4 regions of the Paenibacillus sp. CF095 genome follow, and region 2 is predicted to be linked to each of the others. Evidence: riboswitches for the same ligand, from Rfam matches in the RefSeq annotation. Region 2 holds a riboswitch; each other region holds the start of a gene.

Region 1 (3,529 bases), 400 kb from region 2:
TTACGGACCAGATGGCAGATGCAGATCCAGATAAGCTGGAGCAGTTGCTGGAAGAGATGGGCGATATTCAGGAACAACTGGAACAGGGCGACTTTTATCTGATTGACGTAAAAGTGGAAGAGATGGCCAATGGTCTTGGTTTGTCCGCAATTGGTCTTGATCGGGATGTCGCAGCTCTAAGTGGTGGACAACGTACCAAGGTGCTTCTTGCCAAGCTTCTGCTTGAGAAACCTACAGCTCTTTTGCTGGATGAGCCGACCAACTATCTGGATGTAGAGCACATTGAATGGCTGTCACGTTACCTGAAGGACTACCCGCACGCGTTTCTTTTAATCTCCCATGACACGGAATTCATGAATGAAGTCGTAAATGTCATTTATCATTTGGAATTTGCCAAATTAACGAGATACGCAGCGAACTATAACAAGTTCCTCGAGATGGCTGATATGAATAAAGCCCAGCATATTGATGCATACGAGAAACAGCAAGAGTACATCAAGAAGCAGGAAGATTTCATTCAGCGTAACAAGGCACGTGCTTCAACTTCAGGTCGAGCGAAGAGTCGGGAGAAACAGCTGGACAGAATTGAACGTATTGATCGCCCAGATGAAGCGGCCAAACCAACGTTCAAATTCAAGGATGCCCGTGCGAGCAGTAAAACGGTCTTTGAGGGTATTGATTTTGAAATTGGATATACGTATCCTTTGCTGCCTAAGATGACAATGACAATCGAACGTGGTGAGAAAATTGCCATCGTAGGTTGTAATGGTGTGGGTAAATCGACGCTGTTGAAAACCATCCTGGGAAAAATATCTCCACTCAGTGGAAAGACTTTCTTAGGAGATTACCTCGAAACAGCCTATTTTGAGCAGGAGGTTCGTGCTGGGAATATCACGCCGATTGAGGATGTCTGGAATGAATTTTCACATTTGACCCAAAATGAGGTCCGAGGTCATCTCGCTCGCTGCGGGTTGAAAAATGAGCACATTACTCGTCCACTTAATATGCTGAGTGGTGGAGAACAAGCCAAGGTTCGTTTATGCAAACTCTTGATGCGTGAAAGCAATTGGATTCTATTCGATGAGCCGACGAACCATCTGGATGTCACAGCCAAAGCGGAGTTGCAGCGTGCTTTGAAAGAATTCAAGGGAACGGTGTTAGTGGTATCTCATGAACCTGATTTCTACGAGGGATGGGTCACCAAAACATGGAATGTCGAAGAATGGTCTGAGAAAAACTAAACGATTCAAGACAATGTTTAACAGAAATGACGGTGACAAAAAAAACCGTCTATGGTAACATAGGCTACAACTTCATATGAACACTAGGGGGGCCGCACGATGCGGCTGAGATGGAAGAATGCGATTCCGGACCCTTTGCACCTGATCTGGATCATACCAGCGTAGGGAAGTGGCGAGCGCGTTTCAGTGAATGACGTGAGCAAACGGCAATTCGAAAGAATTCAACCGTCTTGCTTAGTAAATTGAAACATGCAGTTGCGTGTATAACGTTATGGCTATAAGGTCTATAGCTTTATTGCACGAAATGAACTGTATGTATCAGTCAGTCATCTGGTCCTATAATTAATACGCAGCCACTCCCCTACGGGAGTGGCTTTTTTGTGTTTTCATAGCATTCAAGTCTGGAAGGAGATGAACAGTACGGTAATTTCTCATGAACATGTTCAAGAATCATTTGAATTGCATGTTGTATCTACGGGTGCAGGGGATCAGGCATCTTTTGTAAAAGCTGCAAAGGACGTTTGGCCTTTGGTGGACTATATTCACATACGAGAAAAACAACTCACATGGCAAGACAAGATCGGTTGGGCTCAAAGTCTGCGTAGCGTTGGCATTCCATCTTGCCGCATTGTTATCAATAGTTCAGAACTTCCTTCACAGAATGACATTTATGGCGGTGTACATTGGGGGCAAGATGCGATACGAAATTATAACCCTGCTGTTATAAGCAATGTGCAGCGCCTTCGTCTGGGTGTATCTGTTCATTCAATCGATGAGGCAAAAATCGCTGAAGAACGGGGAGCCGATTATCTTTTCTTCGGGCATGTCTACTCAACCAACAGTAAGCCTGATCTTGACCCCAGAGGATTACATGCTCTTGCTGAAGTGTGCAGGCGTGTCTCCATTCCTGTCATGGCGATTGGGGGTATCGGACCGGGAAACATTCACGCTATTCGCTCTGCAGGGGCACAGGGAGTCGCCGTGATCTCGAATGTATGGGCGAGCGAGTCACCGGATCGGGCGGCTGCATTATTAAGGCAGGCTATCGTTGCTACAGAAAGTCTGAGTCCCTGAATCAAGGAGATGAGAGGATGAAAGAGATCGTTATTGATAAACCGGATAAGTTTCATGCAGAAACGATTATTGTAGGTGGAGGCGTTGTTGGTTGTGCTATCGCTTATGAGCTTGCTTCCCGTGGACAGGATGTGCTGTTGCTGGAGCGTTCGGCGATTGCAGGAGGCACTTCTTGCGCGGCGGCTGGAATGCTGGCGGCAGGCAGTGAGGATTTTGCTCATCCTTTGATGGCTAAGCTTGCCAGACAGAGTAGACAGTTACTTATCGAGCAACAGGTGCTAATGGCTACACTCAGTGAGGTAGAGACTGGCCTGCAATGCCAGGGATTCCTAACTCCTTTTCGTTCATACAGTGAATTAAGTAGTTATAAGGACAATCGGAAGTCTGCGTTGTCTGCTTCTGCTGATGAGGTATGGTGGGATCGTTCCGTTGTGCAACAGGAGGCATCATGGCTTAACAGAGATACGTATGGAGCCTACTACAGACCTTACGAGAGTGAGATTCTTCCAGTCCATCTAACGAAGGCATATGCTGAATCCGCTCAAGCATTGGGAGCACGGGTTATGGAGGACATACAGGATATACGTGTGCAAGCAAACGAACATGGCGTGCAGGGAATCACCACATCGATCGGTGAGATGAGATGCAAACATGTCATTATAGCGGCTGGATTACAGAGTGAAGAGTTGATGAGACATGTGAATCTGAGCATGCCTGTGTGGTCGGTAAAAGGAGAAATAGCCGCCGTTCAGTTCTCAGATGAACATGCTGGGTACAGACCTGACAGAACGGTGTATGCAGAGGATATCTATATTGTTCCCAAAGCTAATGGCGAAGTTTGGCTCGGGGCAACCAGTCTGCCAGGCAGAACCGATCTGAACGTTTCTGTACAGGGTGTTCAGAAGCTGCTAACAGCGGCTACCCACTGGGTGCCTGGGATGAAAGAAGCACAATTTATACGAGCGTGGGCAGGCGTAAGACCGGCAACTCCAGATGGATTGCCTTATATAGGTGCTTGCAAGAGTATACCAGGGCTGTTCGCCGCCTTTGGGCATTACCGCAACGGTATCTTGCTTAGTGCGATAACAGGAAGGCTTATCGCTGAGTTGCTCGCTGGCAAAAGCTCAGAAGAACTCGGAATTGAGGCGCTGAGTCCGGAGCGATTGAACAGAAAGGGAGTGGTGCAGTGAATATCATCGTTAATGGTCAACGGA
Region 2 (3,529 bases):
TGGAGTGCTGTCTAAAGCGACTGTATAGGAGATAAAAAATGAACCCAATATTAGAACACATGACTGGTCTTAATACGCTGACCGATGACGTGATCGCAATGGATTTTTTGATGAACGCCAAGAGCGGCGTCAGAAACTACGCCATGGCTGTGACCGAATGTGCTACCCCCGAAATCAAACAAATTTTGATGAAACAGCTCGATGAAGCCATAGACTCTCATGAAAAGATATCAAATTACATGGTGCAGCATGGCTTATACCACCCTTACCATATTGCAGAGCAAATTCAGCTCGATCTGAAAAACATTCAGACTGCTATGAACATTCCGTCCTGACGCCCTTTTTGATTTTAGCCAGAGACTTCAGAGTATAAAATGCTCCTGTGTCAAGAATTTCAACAATGAAAAAAGGCGGATACACTCCGCCCTTTTTTTGGCATCGTCACGAAACACGCTTATACTAGCGTTCCTTTACGTAAATCTACTTATTTTCCATTCTGAGACTGATTACCCTTTGCAGCTCCACGACCGAGACCTTTAATCAACTACCAGTGAGCTCAAGCCTCCAGCCTCCATGACATCTCCCAAAAATCAAGTTCAAAGCGACTGCACATCACGAAAATATCTTCCATCCGTTGGTACGTTACCTCGCTACAGCCTTCTAATAGCTTATCCGTTAACGCGACAAGGGATTGGTTGTTGCTGTTGTATTCAGAGGAAGCATATCCTGTGATCCATTCTCCATAAAAGGGATGATCAGCTGCACCTGGCTTTTGGGAAAGAACTTGACCAATCTCTGCATAGCTCCATGAGCAGGCCAGAATGGATACAAGTACTTCTGCTATGCCGCCCGCATGGGAAACAGAGAGCATATAGTTAGTATACGCTGCATTCTTCAGTGCAGGTTTTACCTGAAAAACATGATCCTCTGTAATTCCTAATCGCTCCATATAAGAACGATGAATTTTCATTTCACCATTCAGGATGTTATCTACGTTTTTACTAAAAAACTGCATCAATTTGGGGTCGTGCGACTTGACAATACCTAGTGCAAATACACGGGCATAATCGTACAGGTACAAGTAGTCTTGCAGCAAATAATAACGAAATTGTTCAACCTGTAAAGAACCATCTCCGATCCCTTTAACAAAAGGATGCTCAAGGCATTCCTTCCACACAGGCTGTGCTGCCTGATATAGTCTCTCTGAAATAGTCAACATGTGTTCCTCCAATTCATAATGTACGTATTTAAAAACAAAAAAACGAAACATCCATAGGATGTTTCGCAGACAAATACACTAAAACAAGGGGGGCGCATGAGCTACCCAAGTACAGTGTTTCATCGTTGCATCCCTACGTTGGCATTATCCAAATCAGGTAAGGTCGGTTTAACACCCTCTCAGCCGGTTAAGGCTCCCTTGCAAACGGTTGTATGTAGTTGATTACTTTCTTATCCGCATAAAAAAAAACAACATTCATTTAGTATATCAAGGGCTGTTAAATATAGTCAAGGCAGATTGTATCCCCCTCATCAGCTTGAGAGACGTATTTAAACGACGGAAACCATCACAACAATGGTTGAGTTTTAGCTACTGTTATGATGGTTTCTATTCTTTGAACTACTGCCAATGATTTAATGCCCGAGTTTGTTCTTTCCGACAAAAGTGAGTATTCCGTACTGGGAAGTGTTTCTCCAGCTCTCATTGGTCGTATCATTCCACTTAGCTACGTTCTGTTTACCTCCGCCCTGATTGTCGTTAATTTGAAGATCGAAACCGAGAACATTTCCTGCTTTGGGCGTCAGTGAATGTAACTGGATTCGGGCTTCTACGAGATATCCTTTATTTGTTTTCTTCACAGCACTTACAAGGCGTCCGGGTGAGGCACCCCCTGCAAAGGTTCCTACATTGTCTGCACTGATTCTGAACTGGGCATCATCATATTGAAAATACGGTGTGCGCTGGTGATTCTCGTCCAGGAAAATCTCAACCGAATCCTGATCCCATGGGTTGATGCTATCTGTGATGATGTTTGGATCAGTGACGTCAATCAGCAGATATAGATACTCCCCTGACCACATTGCGCGAGCCACTGCCTCTGCACCTTCGGTCTCATTCAACCTTTTTACTTCAAATGGTACAGCCTTATTCCATAGGGCGTCTTTCTTCCCATCAATCTGAACAATCCCTTGCACAGCTTGTGCAGATTTGGGCATAGGGGCAAGCTGAATCACGCCGTATTTGCTTGTATCTTGTTCCTGAGATTGTGTTCGATCATTCCAGTATAGTGGATTATGAGGCTCTGTCCCACTTGCACCGCCATCAGTCACACGGATATCCAAGCCAACTTCATATTCTGAACCGGCTTGGATACCATCCCATGGAATGGACAATTCAACCTGATATCCAGCTTTTGTCTCGCGTACACGATATGAACGCCGCTCCGCGCCCTCAGCTTTGCCCGACCGCTTAATAATTACGTGTCGGTCATCTGCTTCATATGAGGTGGTCTTGCCATTATTGAGGTCAACAAAGAGTTCTACTCTGTCATTCACATCTGACTTCGCATCCTGAACATCCACGAGGATATACAGGTTACTTTGATCCCATAAGGTTCTGAAACTGGCTGATCCCGAAGAGTCACCCTTCAGTGGAGTAGACACCGCTTTGTTCCAGAGCGGATCTTGTGACTGTTTTTTGATATCCGGTTTACCCGAAAGTGAGACGGCTCTCTGTGTCAACACAGGCAAGCTGGATTCATCCACGAGTCCCCAGTATGCTTTTTTGGCCTTCAGGGCTGAATCAAACAGCATCGCCTGGTTGTTGTAAGACTTCTCATCTTGGAGTCCCCATAAGGTAACTGAAGAAATGTGATCTTTGTGTTTTTTGTACAAATCCAACAGTTCCTTATATCGATACGCCTGTTTTACCGCAACTTCATCCGACATCTCTTCACCAAATGGAATTCCGCTATCCACATCCAGTTCCGTGATCTGAATATCCAATCCAAGTTCGACGAACATGTTGATCGTTTTTTCAATTTCCTCGATGGGCGGGGATTCCAGGTTATAGTGGGATTGCAAACCCACACCATCGATGAGTCCCTTCTCTTTCAGTCGTTTGACCAACTGAAACATATGCTCTCTTTTCTCAGGGATTTCCGTGAAGTATTCGTTGTAGTATAATTTGGCATCCGGATCGGCTGCACGAGCGAATTCATAGGTTTTTTCAATGTAATCCGGACCGATTAGTTCATAAAAGGGACTTTTACGTAAACCGTTGGCATCACCATTGCTATCCGCAATCGCCTCGTTTACCACATCCCAGGCATAGATCTTACCTTTGTATCGGGTCATGACGGTTTCGACATAATCCTGAATCCGGGCAAGCAGTAATTCTCGACTCGCAGGGTTACCCTGAGGATCCGTGAACATCCACTCTGCAGCATCAATATGCCACAACAACGCATGTGCGCGTACGCCCATACCATGCTCCTCAGCGAACTGAACATATTGATCGGCTGCCTCGAAC
Region 3 (3,529 bases), on a different contig from region 2:
AGCACCATCGCTATCAGTAATCCGACCGCTGTGCCAGCCGCGAATCCAATCAGCGTTAACTGAATGGTTGCGGAAGCGTGCATGCCAAGCCGTTCGGCCTGGGTTGCCGCTTCGCGGGCGATGTCGGACGGTGCAGGCAGCATCCATTTCTCAATATGGAAGAGGGAGACGGCTCCCTGCCATATCGCTATAAAGAGAATAACCGCCACAATGGGCGGCCATACACTTTTGAAATAGGCAGGCATTAGCGATACTTCTCCGTCAGGGTGTCCATGCTGAAGCCGGTAGGGCTATGGGCGATTTTGATCTGGGAGATGATGCTTGGGCTGCCAGCCTCCACGAGTACCTCGTGCATTTTACGGACAACCTCCAGCAGTTCCTCCAGTTCCCCCTCCATCGTGGTGTCGAGCGCGTTCACCTGATATTTCAGGCCGGATTGCTGAATAACTTCAATGGCGCGATCTACATAAGGGTAAGAATTCTCGCCATTTGGCGTTTTGGGAATAACCTGAATGCTAAGTAATGTGCTTGCCATGAGAGATCACTTTTCCTTTCGTGATAAATTGCATGAATTGAACCAGGTTTACACTCATCACTCCGATTGCAGTACCCTCTTACGATCACTGTTATCCCCGGATTTCTTTAATGAATTTCAATGGAGGAAATCCGGGGATAAAGGTGAGCGCTTCGCTTCTTCAGATGGGTTCTGCACTCTTCGTTCTTGTGTAAAAAAGTTAAACTTAAGCAAATTTTATTGGGGTAAAAAATCGTTCGTATATGCCTTGCTCACGTCGATCTGTTCATCCAGCAGTTTTTTGCTAAACATCCAGTCGGTGTAATTCTGCCATACTTCCTGCTTTTGCTCACCCCAGCGCGGGGCGTCATCCGTGTACTTTGGACTAAGCCATTTCTGGCTTGCCAGTACCAAGTCTTTATCTAGATCCGGTACGGCCTTGATCAGAATGTTCGCTGCGTCTTCGGGATGATCAATCGCATATTGATACCCTTCTGAAGTGGCTTTCAGGAATGCTTTCACCAACTCAGGGTCGTTTTGGATCGTCTGCTCGTTTGTTACAAGGACAGGTGTGTAGTAATCCAATGCATCTGAATAATCCTTCACATATAACATGTCGATCGGTTCTCCGCGCAGTTCGGCTTCAATACCTGTCCAGGCGTAGAAAATCCACGCGAAATCAATGTCCCGTTTCACTGCGGTGAAAAAGTCAGCGTCACCCATATTAATGTTTTTCACTTTGGATACATCGGCTCCGTCGCCTTCCATAATGGATTGCATCACGGCTTCTTCGACTGGGGAACCCCAACCGCCATAGGTTTTACCTTCAAAATCTTTCGGTGATTTGATATTCCGATCCGCCGGAGCAGCGAACCCGGATGTATTATGCTGAATAACTGCTGCGATGGAGACCAATGGAACACCCTGTGTGCGGGCTTGAGTTACACTCTCCTGATAACTTACGCCAAAAGGCACTTCATTCGAGGCAACCATTGTATCTGCGCCACCGGCACCTGGTTGTACAATCTCTACATTCAAGCCCTCAGCCTTGTAAAAACCTTGATCTACAGCCGCATATAGGCCGGTATGATTCGTATTCGGTGTCCAGTCGAGCACCACTTTAATATCTTTCAGGGCGGCAGTGTCACCTTTGTTACTGCTTTCCGCATTTGTGTTGCTGTTCTGTTCTGCCGGGGCAGCTTCTTTGCCGCCACATGCGGCTACAGTCACCATAAGCACGCATAAGAGCATCAATCCCATCGTTCTACGCCATTTCATCTGTAATTCTCTCCTTCGATATGTCCGGCCGAGTGGCACGGGGTACTCCTTGGCTTCATATCCAATCATCTTGCATAAATCAACAGATTTATACCAGTTGAGATCTGAATAACGTCACTTTTTTTAGCTCTCTGGCTATATAAAAGAACATTAAAAAAGCGTCCCGTATTCCGGGACGCGTGCAGGCGTTAGAGAGGTGGCGTTCAGCCATAGGGCTGTGCCATTTCGATATACTCCGATTCCTACGCTGGCATGATCCAGATCAGGTCTAAGGGTTAGTATCTTGGTGGGATACACTCTCAGCCGGCCAATTCCGACTCCCCTGGGAAACTATGAAGTTACGGGCATTACTAGGTGTAATTATAGGCCAGCGGGTGGAACGTGTCCAGTCAGGAACTGGATGGGGACACGTATGAACTTATCAAACAGGCCGTTATACATATGTATATCAGCCTGTTTAGATGTGTTATTTTCATTAATTATCGTGGCGAATCATATAAGGCAATCTGGCTGAGTGCAAATGCATCGGATTTTGGGGCATAACCTACCTGTTTCTGAGTGGTTTCCAGATTCAATCGTTTAAACCGATTATTCGAGATCCCATGCAGTATGGTGAAGGGCTCCAGATTGGTAGCTGTAATTGCTTTGAACATCAAATCACACAAGTCAGCCGGACTAATATACGCGCTCATATCCCTTGCTTCCAGCGCTGGTCCGTCCGGTTGAAAATCATCATATGCACCTATACGTATTGCTACACTTTGTAAACCTTCGGTATACGCAAAATAGGAAGCGAGCGATTCTCCAAAACATTTGCTAACCCCGTACAAATTCCGTGGGTGTGTTGGCATGTCCGGATAGACTTGAGCATCAATGGGATACCCCTCAATCGTCTGTGCACTGCTCGCCAGAATGACTCTTTGCACACCTTGGTCCTTAGCTGCACGGAATACATTAAATGTACCTTTGATATTGATGTCCAACAACGATTCATAGAATCCGGCATTCGGGGAAGGGTCTCCCGCCAGATGTACTACCACATCCATGCCTTCGCAAGCATGCTGACAGGCTTCAGGGTCTGTCACATCCAGTGTCATGATCTCATGGTCGGTTTCTTGATACGTATGCAGTCTGTCGATATTCAAATCCGTTAGTCGCAGGTGATATGCTTCTGACAAGTGTTGGGACAAGTCCCGGCCAATTTTCCCGGCTGCGCCGGTAATTAAAATGTTCATGAAATCAACTCCAATTCTTAGCGCTGGAAGAACTCAATCCATTCCTTTTCAGGTCCATAGATGAAGAAATAGCGGTAACCGTTAGGCAGTGTAATAATCTCTCCATCAATAAATACGGCTTTGGTGGCTTGGATGCGTTTGTACTCAGAATCAAGATCATCTACATGGATCGCAAAATGGTGTACCGTACCTTCGGAAGGCAGCTTGTCGCTGTAACCTTGAATTAACTCAATCTCAGTCTCATTACTTCCATTGAAGCCAAGGAAGGCGAGCTGAATGACGCCGTTGGTATGGGTTACCCGGTCTTTCAATTCAAGACCAACAATCTCCGTATAGAAACGCAGCGTGGTCTCCAGATCACGCACAGCAATGCCGACGTGGTCAATGCGTTTTTGAAAACTCATAATCCAAATCCTCCTTATACTATGAATCTTTCTACCATTTTAAGGGATATCATAGGGCTGTACTACATGGTTGTCAAATCCGGTTTTAATTTGGAAAA
Region 4 (3,529 bases), 2.6 Mb from region 2:
GGCGGCTGAAGTATCCGAGACCTTTGCTGCCACCGAGCCATTCGCCAATCGTTGCCCCAACCACGCAGTACACCACAGACATCTTTAACCCCGAGAAAAAAGAGGGAAGTGCCAGCGGAACCTGGAGTTTGCAAAAAATATCCCACTTGCTGGCGCCCATGGTGAGCAGCAGTTCACGCTGCTCTGGATCGCCTTGGCGGAGTCCATCGTAGGTACTGACCACAATGGGGAAGAATGCGATTAAGAATACCACCGCGACTTTGCTCCACAACGTGTAACCAAACCACAGGATAAATACGGGGGACAGGGCAATCAGCGGTATGGTCTGACTGATCACGATGAAGGGATACAAGGCCTTTTCAATCGATCGGTTCATATGCATGCCTGTCGCTAGCGTAATTCCGGTCACTATGGATAATCCAAAACCTACGGCAACCTCCATAAAGGTTGCAGGCAGATGGATGGTCAACAGCAGATGACGATGCTCGACCAGTGAGCCTATGATGGCCGTGGGTGCAGGAATGATGAAGGAGGGCACCCATTCCATACGCACAATCACTTCCCAGATCGCCAGTGATAAGAACATGAGCATAATAAACAAACCATATTGGGAAAACGACCTCGAGAGCCACTTTGAACACCACGTCCAAACGCTAACCTCAGCTCTATCAATTTGCATGCAATTGTTCCTCCAGTTGTTGCCTCATCTGCACGAGAGCCAGTTCGTAGATCATGTCCGAATGCCTTGGGCGTGGTAAGGGAACCGTCATCTCCCGCAACTGCTGGCCTTGCCCCCCTGGAGTTAACAGAATGATACGGTCACTTAACAGCAGGGCTTCTTCGATGTCATGTGTAATGAACAGCACGGTTTGGCCAAAGCCCTCCCACAGCTCCAATAACCAGCGATGCATTTGTCGTTTGGTTAAGGCGTCGAGTGCACCGAAGGGTTCATCCAGCAACATGAGCTGCCCGCCTGTAAGCAAGGTACGCAGCAATGCCACCCGCTGCCGCATGCCGCCGGATAACTCATCTGGATAGGCCTGCTCATAACCGGACAAGCCGAACCTTGCCAATCCTGCGATGATATCGGCTCGTAGTTTGTCCTTGTCCTGTCGGCCTGGTGCCAGCTCGGCAGGCAGCATGCAGTTCTCCATGACGGTACGCCAGGATAACAGCAGGTCTTTCTGCGGCATATAGGCGACTCGTCCGAGCCGTTGTCCTTGCGGTACATCAGCAATATCGATGGTGCCGACGGTAGGCTCATGCAAGCCTGCGAGCAGCTTGAAAAGCGTGCTTTTACCTGATCCGCTTGAGCCGATGAGCGAGACAAATTCCCCTTGTTGAACCTGAAGCGACACATTGGAGAGTACGGGGGAATCCATTTTTTCCGGAAAAGCGAAGCTTATGTTGTGAATGGTTACATGGTTGGTCATCTGATCCTCACCCCCTTGATATCAGACTGCTGGAATAACAACGGCATCTTGTGCTTTGCAGAAGTAACATAAGAAAAACGTCTATCGACGTACTTTTCGAGAAGACAGACCGCGTTTAGCTGAAGTGGTTTTTACGATATCGATTGATTCAGCTTCGCTGAAAACTTATAAATCTACATAAAAAAGACCCACCCATTTCCGGAGAAATGAGTGGGTCTGTAAGTTAAATTCGCAATTTATCTTCACATACATTGAGAAAATTCCGCTTACTAAAAGGCCGCTCCACTTCCCTCCGCTGGTATGATCCAGATCAGGTTCAAAGGGTCCGAATAAGTCATATTCGTCTCAGCCGCAAGGCTCCCCTAGTGCAAAAGTTCAAGATATGCAGTTGTGTGTTCAGCATATATCACTTGAACATGAACTGTAAAGAGGCAGCATGATAACTGAACAATTTACCTCGGCTCAGGAACCCGATATAATAAGGATGGCCCGTATTGGCCGGATCACAAAATGCAGGTGGGATTGTTCTCCCTCCTAGGCAGAATGGGGACCCGAGTTGAAAACGTTCAAAAAAGTATATATTGAGATCACGAGTATCTGCAATCTGGCTTGCAGCTTCTGTCCGCAGACACAGCGTGCCAAAGGATTCATTGACCCTGAAGTCTTCAACAATATACTGGAACAAGTTAAACCACACACCAATCATATTTATCTACATGTCAAAGGCGAACCCTTGTTGCATCCCAAAATAGATCTGTTACTCGATTCCGCACATGAGAAGGGACTCAAGGTGAACATTACAACGAATGGTACACTGCTGCCCAAGACTCAGCATAAATTGCTTGGCAAACCGGCGCTGCGACAGATGAATTTCTCCCTGCACAGCTTCGATGGGCATGAAGGTTCAACCGACCGTGACGGATACCTGCGTCATATTTTGTCCTTTGTACACGAGGCCGTTAAGCACAATGTCATCATTTCATTCCGACTGTGGAATCTGACGCAGGATAACTTCACAAATGCTCAGATGAATCGAAATCGGGAGACCCTTGAAGTATTGGAACGTGAGTTCAATCTGGACTTCTGCATTGAGGAAAAAGTAGTTCCAGGCAGCGGGGTCAAAATTGCCCCGAATGTATACCTGAATCAGGACCATGAGTTCCAGTGGCCAAGTCTGGATGCACCTGAAGATGACGGCAAAGGCTTCTGCCATGCATTGCGTGGTCAGGCAGCTGTGCTTGTGGATGGAACGGTGGTTCCATGCTGTCTCGATGGCGAGGGTGTAATTAACCTGGGTAATGTGCACGAGAAGTCATTCTCGGAGATTATTGAGGGTGAGCGAGCGAACAATCTGGTATATGGCTTCTCCAGGCGGGAAGCTGTGGAAGAGTTGTGTCGAAAGTGCGGTTATCGTCAGAGATTCGGAGCCTGATATCTTATATCAGCAAGCCAGAAGACATTCAAGATCACACATTTGGAGATAAATGTTGTGGTCTTTCTTTGTTATCGGGGATTAAAGTTAGGGATACAAACGTTACAAATGAGCATACCTGAGGTTGATATCAGCATATTGCTTGAGGGACCTGGTATGCAAAAAATGCCGATATGACAGGGATTGTGCGATGTCATGATATATCTGATCTAATGATTATTCTAGTTACCTTCCTTATTTGGTAGGATTAGGTTGTGAGTTGGGCAGAGGTGCACCTCTGGCGAACTTCCAGTACAAGCCCAGACTTGTACACTACCAAAAAACGAGAGAATAAGGGAGGAATTAAGTTATGAAAAAAATATTGACGTTGTTGCTGTCCGCTGGTTTGGTTGCTTCTATATTTGGTGCCGTTCCGGCTGCGGCTGCACCTACCGTTGTAAATTCAACCATTGTGGTTCCAAAGGGCACGACCTATGACGGCCAAGGTAAAACATTTGTAGCCAATCCTTCCACACTGGGCGACGGATCTCAAGCTGAGGGTCAGAAACCAGTCTTCCGCCTGGAGGCAGGGGCCACACTCAAAAATGTAAATATTGGATCACCTGCTGCCGATGGTGTTCACTGTTATGGTAGCTGTAATATTTCGAATGTAGTCTGGGAGGAC

The links. Region 2 has a riboswitch for thiamine pyrophosphate ahead of tenA (thiaminase II). Riboswitches for the same ligand answer to the same signal wherever they lie in the genome.
Region 1: it holds a riboswitch for thiamine pyrophosphate, as region 2 does, so the genes downstream of both, BLS69_RS05925 (thiamine phosphate synthase) here and tenA (thiaminase II) in region 2, are expected to answer to the same signal.
Region 3: it holds a riboswitch for thiamine pyrophosphate, as region 2 does, so the genes downstream of both, BLS69_RS26815 (ABC transporter substrate-binding protein) here and tenA (thiaminase II) in region 2, are expected to answer to the same signal.
Region 4: it holds a riboswitch for thiamine pyrophosphate, as region 2 does, so the genes downstream of both, BLS69_RS19310 (ABC transporter ATP-binding protein) here and tenA (thiaminase II) in region 2, are expected to answer to the same signal.

The regions. Positions count from the first base shown of each region.
Region 1 is NZ_FMZN01000001.1:1,335,874-1,339,402, forward strand. It holds gene BLS69_RS05920 (ABC-F family ATP-binding cassette domain-containing protein) at 1-1,241, shown strand, start outside; TPP riboswitch at 1,317-1,426, shown strand; gene BLS69_RS05925 (thiamine phosphate synthase) at 1,620-2,315, shown strand; gene thiO (glycine oxidase ThiO) at 2,333-3,505, shown strand; gene thiS (sulfur carrier protein ThiS) at 3,502-3,529, shown strand, end outside.
Region 2 is NZ_FMZN01000001.1:1,734,701-1,738,229, forward strand. It holds gene BLS69_RS07620 (hypothetical protein) at 1-28, shown strand, start outside; gene BLS69_RS07625 (spore coat protein) at 39-335, shown strand; gene tenA (thiaminase II) at 557-1,219, opposite strand; TPP riboswitch at 1,332-1,429, opposite strand; gene BLS69_RS07635 (endo-1,4-beta-xylanase) at 1,633-3,529, opposite strand, start outside.
Region 3 is NZ_FMZN01000005.1:140,003-143,531, forward strand. It holds gene BLS69_RS26805 (ABC transporter permease) at 1-245, opposite strand, end outside; gene BLS69_RS26810 (thiamine-binding protein) at 245-535, opposite strand; gene BLS69_RS26815 (ABC transporter substrate-binding protein) at 752-1,792, opposite strand; TPP riboswitch at 2,014-2,126, opposite strand; gene BLS69_RS26820 (NAD-dependent epimerase/dehydratase family protein) at 2,272-3,027, opposite strand; gene BLS69_RS26825 (VOC family protein) at 3,045-3,431, opposite strand.
Region 4 is NZ_FMZN01000001.1:4,380,625-4,384,153, reverse strand. It holds gene BLS69_RS19315 (ABC transporter permease) at 1-679, opposite strand, end outside; gene BLS69_RS19310 (ABC transporter ATP-binding protein) at 669-1,433, opposite strand; TPP riboswitch at 1,704-1,807, opposite strand; gene BLS69_RS19305 (radical SAM/SPASM domain-containing protein) at 1,990-2,865, shown strand; gene BLS69_RS19300 (pectate lyase) at 3,215-3,529, shown strand, end outside.